DNA from 2 places in the Streptomyces sp. NPDC048275 genome. Region 2 is predicted to be linked to the other one. Evidence: riboswitches for the same ligand, from Rfam matches in the RefSeq annotation. Region 2 holds a riboswitch; the other holds the start of a gene.

The links. A riboswitch is a leader RNA that binds a small molecule or an ion and turns the genes downstream of it on or off. The one in region 2 is predicted to bind cyclic di-AMP.
Region 1: another riboswitch for cyclic di-AMP. It lies ahead of AB0D57_RS34225 (C40 family peptidase); the one in region 2 lies ahead of AB0D57_RS18885 (M23 family metallopeptidase).

The regions. Positions count from the first base shown of each region.
Region 1 covers NZ_JBEZLR010000078.1:19,296-21,486, forward strand. Annotated here, with positions in the region: gene AB0D57_RS34215 (LysE family translocator) at 1-255, shown strand, start outside; gene AB0D57_RS34220 (DUF6328 family protein) at 209-730, opposite strand; gene AB0D57_RS34225 (C40 family peptidase) at 809-1,282, opposite strand; cyclic di-AMP (ydaO/yuaA leader) riboswitch at 1,286-1,481, opposite strand; gene AB0D57_RS34230 (hypothetical protein) at 1,777-2,082, opposite strand; gene AB0D57_RS34235 (ATP-dependent Clp protease proteolytic subunit) at 2,090-2,191, opposite strand, start outside.
Region 2 covers NZ_JBEZLR010000028.1:73,794-75,984, forward strand. Annotated here, with positions in the region: gene AB0D57_RS18880 (pitrilysin family protein) at 1-540, shown strand, start outside; cyclic di-AMP (ydaO/yuaA leader) riboswitch at 733-898, shown strand; gene AB0D57_RS18885 (M23 family metallopeptidase) at 911-1,675, shown strand; gene AB0D57_RS18890 (GntR family transcriptional regulator) at 1,857-2,191, shown strand, end outside.

The sequences.
Region 1 (2,191 bases), on a different contig from region 2:
AAGGCGCCCATCACGTTCCTCAGCCTGCTGCCGCAGTTCGTACCCGTGGGCAGCTCCGCGATGCCCCGCACGCTGCTGCTGGCGCTGATCGTGGTCGTCCTGGCCCTGGTGTGGTTCCCGGCGGTCGCGTTGCTGGTGGACCGGCTCGGCCGCCTGCTGCGCAGGCCGCGCGCCGCCCGCGTCGTGGCGGCGGCCACCGGCACCGCACTCACCGTTCTCGGCGTGGTGCTCCTTGTGGAGCCTCTTCGGTCCTGACGACGGTACGCCGGACCAGTCGCGGCAGCGCGCCCCACAGCGCCAGATAGGCGACCAGTGTGCCCGCGCTCGCGGCGATCCCGGGCCCCCGCCCGACCGCCACGTCCACGACGAGCAGCACCGATCCCGTGATCGCCAGCATGAGAACGCCCATACCTAACGTGGTCAGGGCGGAGGAGACTCGCACGATGGTCGGCTTGGCACCTTGCCCGAACAGCAACCGGTGCACGGCCGGAGGCGCCGTGAACAGGGCGGTGGCCAGCACGGCCAGCAGGAGCGTCGCGACGTACGTGGCCCGCTGCATCGTGTCGAGGGACGGGAAGCGCGGGGTGAAGGCCAGGGTCAGCAGGAAGGCGAAGAGAATCTGCACCCCGGCCTGCGTGACGCGCAGTTCCTGGAGCAGTTCGCCGAAGTTGCGGTCGGCGCGTTCGAGGGGCGTCTCGTCGCGATCTGTGGGGGGACGTTGCTCGGCCATGGAGTACGAGTAACCGATTCATCCCGTTTCATGCCCCGAGGGGGCGACGGCGCGGCCGCCGTCACCCCCGCGGGCAGATCAGCTGACCCGGCCGTACCACACGCTCTTGGTCCAGATCTTCTGGAGCTTCACGACCTCCCCCGTCTTCGGGGAGTGCCAGATCTTTCCCTTCCCGGCGTAGATGCCGACGTGGTACACGCTGCTGCCCGAGTGGAAGAACACGAGGTCTCCGGCCTTGCGTTTCGAGGCGGAGACATGGCGGGACTTGTTGTACTGCGCCGCGGCCGTACGAGGCAGCTTCTTGCCTGCCTTCTTGTACGAGTAGAGCGTGAGCCCGGAGCAGTCGAAGCGGCGTGGCCCGGCGGCACCGTACTGGTACGGGGAGCCCTTCTTGGAAGCCGCGACCTGGAGTGCCTTCGTCGCCACAGTGGCCGCCTCGGCGTCGGATGCGACGCCCGGGACCACGAGCCCGCCGCCGACGGCGGCGAGGGTGAGCGCGGAGGCCGTACCGGCCCGCGTCCACAGCGACGGAACACGATTGAGCGCAGTCATGCGCAACCCTTCGTCAGCCGCCTGTGAAGGATGACCTGTCGGATTCGGGCTGGCGAAGTAGCCCGGCCGCGTACTGCGGCTTCACCCCAAGGTCCGTCCGGATCTCTCCGGCGGACCGTCGTGCTGGGTCCTCCACTCCTGCCGATGCACATCTGTCGACCGGTCATCCGGGGGCGGCAGGACTCGGCGTCCGCCCGGACCGCCCCGCCGCTGTGGCGGGGGCTTGTCGTCGAAGGGATCTTCACGCATGCCAGTCAGAAAATCCGAGCGGAACCGGCGATTTGTGGGGTTAGTCACCACTCACCCGTTCGGGTGGACACTCTTCCGTTCGAGGGCTGTTGGGGCTATCGATGACGCTTTCACCAGCACCGGAGCCTTCTGTTCCGCTTCTGGGTTACGCGCGTTGCGCAACTTCTGCGGGTCTCCGAAAGGACCCGCGTCTACTCCATCAGGGGGTAATCCGGTTGGTCCGTTTGAAGCCCGGGCCGGACGCGTCAACTCTCCGCGCCGGGCGGCAGGGTGACGCGGGCCGCCCGCCGCTCGCCGTCGAGGACCCGCAGGGCCTGCGCCAGGGTCGGGGCGTGCACCTCGCTCTCGCCCCGCTGGTGCATCAGCGCGAGGGCGTCGCGCAGTGCCGTCGCTTTCCCTACGAGTGCCTGCGCGGCGCGCAGCCCGCGGTAGGTGTCTCCCGGCCGGGCCGGGTTGATACGGCCGAGCAGGTCGACCACGTCGAGGTAACGGTCGATCAGCTCGGCCTCGGCACGGGTCAGTGCGGGCAGTGGGGGCAGTTCGGGCACCATCGGCGGATCACCTCGCGTCGGGTGTGGCATTCCTCGCGCCCGGTGCGGTGTGCGGGGTCTTGCGGCTCGGGATGATCCCGTCCACCAGTCCGTACGCCAACGCCGCCTG
Region 2 (2,191 bases):
TACTGCCTCGGTGGCACCCTCACCTCGCGCCTGGACCGCGTCCTGCGCGAGGAGAAGGGATACACCTACGGTGTGCGGGCGTTCGGCCAGGTACTGCGCGCCGCGGCGCCTTCTCCCTCCGGGGGGGCTACGGGCATCGCGATGCTGGCGATCAGCGGCTCCGTGGACACCCCGAACACCGGCCCGGCGCTCGACGACCTGTGGAAGGTGCTGCGCACCCTCGCGGCCGAGGGCCTGACGGACGCCGAGCGCGACATCGCCGTACAGAACCTGGTGGGTGTGGCGCCCCTCAAGTTCGAGACCGCGGCCGCGGTGGCGAGCACGCTCGCGGACCAGGTCGAGCAGTACCTGCCGGACGACTACCAGGCGACGCTGTACCGGCAGCTGGCCGCGACCGGCACCGTGGAGGCCACCGCGGCCGCCGTGAGCGCCTTCCCGGTGGACCGTCTGGTGACCATCCTGGTGGGTGACGCCGCGCAGATCGAGGAGCCGGTCAAGGCTCTGGGAATCGGTGAAGTGAGCGTTGTGACCGCCGAGTAGGACAGCACGGCCCATGGGGGCCCAGGAGGCCGCAGAGCCTCCTGGGCCCCCATTTGTCCGTATTGGTAGGGAGGTTGCCTGTCTGCCCTGTGGCATGCGCTACAAAAGCCGTGATCCGTTTGTTGATTGAAAGATGTCCCGTTTAGCGTCGGTCCGGCTGTTCGTCAGGCAGTGCGCCGCGCCCGCGGCACCGGACAGTCATCGCCGAGTCCCCGTACGGCGCGAGCCAGGGGAGCCGGGGACCCATACGCAGTCCCTGGGGTGAATCGGACGCCCTTCATGATCCGAAGGGGGTCCGTAGGAGACCTTCCTGCTCCGAACCCGTCAGCTAACCCGGTAGGCGAGAAGGAAGGAAAGGACCAGCCCCTACATGGCGTTCACCTGTGGCTCAGGGAAGCACCGCCGTCCGAGCCGCGTGAAGCGCACGACCACGAACGCCGTCGGCGTCGCGGCGCTCACCAGCACCGGTGTCATCGGAACCCTGGCCGCCCCGGCGTTCGCCGCGGACACCTCCGCCGACCGGACTGGACTGACCCAGGCCGTCTCGATCGGTGACTCGGTCGCCGAGCAGATAGACGCGCAGGCCGCCGCCCAGCAGCGCGCCGCCAAGGAGGCCGCAGCGCGGAAGCAGGCCGAGGAGGCCGCGCGGAAGCAGGCCGCGGAAGAGGCCAAGAAGGAGCGTGAGGCGGAGGAGCGCGCCGCCCGCGCCGCCGAACGCAAGCGTCTGAACTCCTTCGTCCCGCCGATCACCGGCTCCTACGTCTCCACCGGTTACCAGGCCGGCGGCAGCCTCTGGTCGTCCGGCAGCCACACCGGCGTCGACTTCCACGCGGCGTCCGGGACCTCGGTCCACGCGGTCGGCTCCGGCACCGTCGTCACGGCCGGCTGGGGCGGCGCCTACGGCAACGAGATCGTCATCAAGATGAACGACGGCACTTACACGATGTACGGCCATCTGTCGTCCATCGCCGTCTCCGTGGGGCAGACGGTCACCCCGGGCCGACAGATAGGCCTCTCCGGAGCCACCGGCAACACCACCGGACCGCACCTCCACTTCGAGGCCCGCACGACGGCGGAGTACGGCTCCGACGTCGACCCCGTCGCCTACCTCCGCTCGCACGGAGTGAACGTCTGACTTGCGGCAGTACTTCCGAAGCCCCGGCTCACCCAGCCGGGGCTTCGTCGTTTCGAACGACTCTGTCCAAAAAATATCCATGGATTCCGGCCCGCCATCGGAAATTCCGAGTCTCTGCAATAGAGTCACTGAACAAGCGTCAATCGACGGCGTTTCACGGGGATTAAAGCGGAGGTCCGGCATGCGTGTTCCTGCGCACTCGGTATGCACAGCGATCCGCGACGACATCGTCGCGGGTGTCTACGAGCGCGGCAGCCGGCTCACCGAGGAACTGCTCGCGCGCCGCTACGGCGTCTCGCGGGTTCCGGTGCGCGAGGCCCTGCGCACCCTGGAGGCCGAGGGCTTCGTTCTCACCCGTCGACACGCGGGCGCATGCGTCGCGGAGCCCACCGAGCAGGAGGCCGCCGATCTCTTGGAGATGCGCATGCTCCTGGAGCCGCTGGGTGCCGCCAGGGCCGCGCAGCGCCGCACCGAGGCCCACCTCAAGGTGCTTCGAGGCCTGGTCAGACTGGGTCA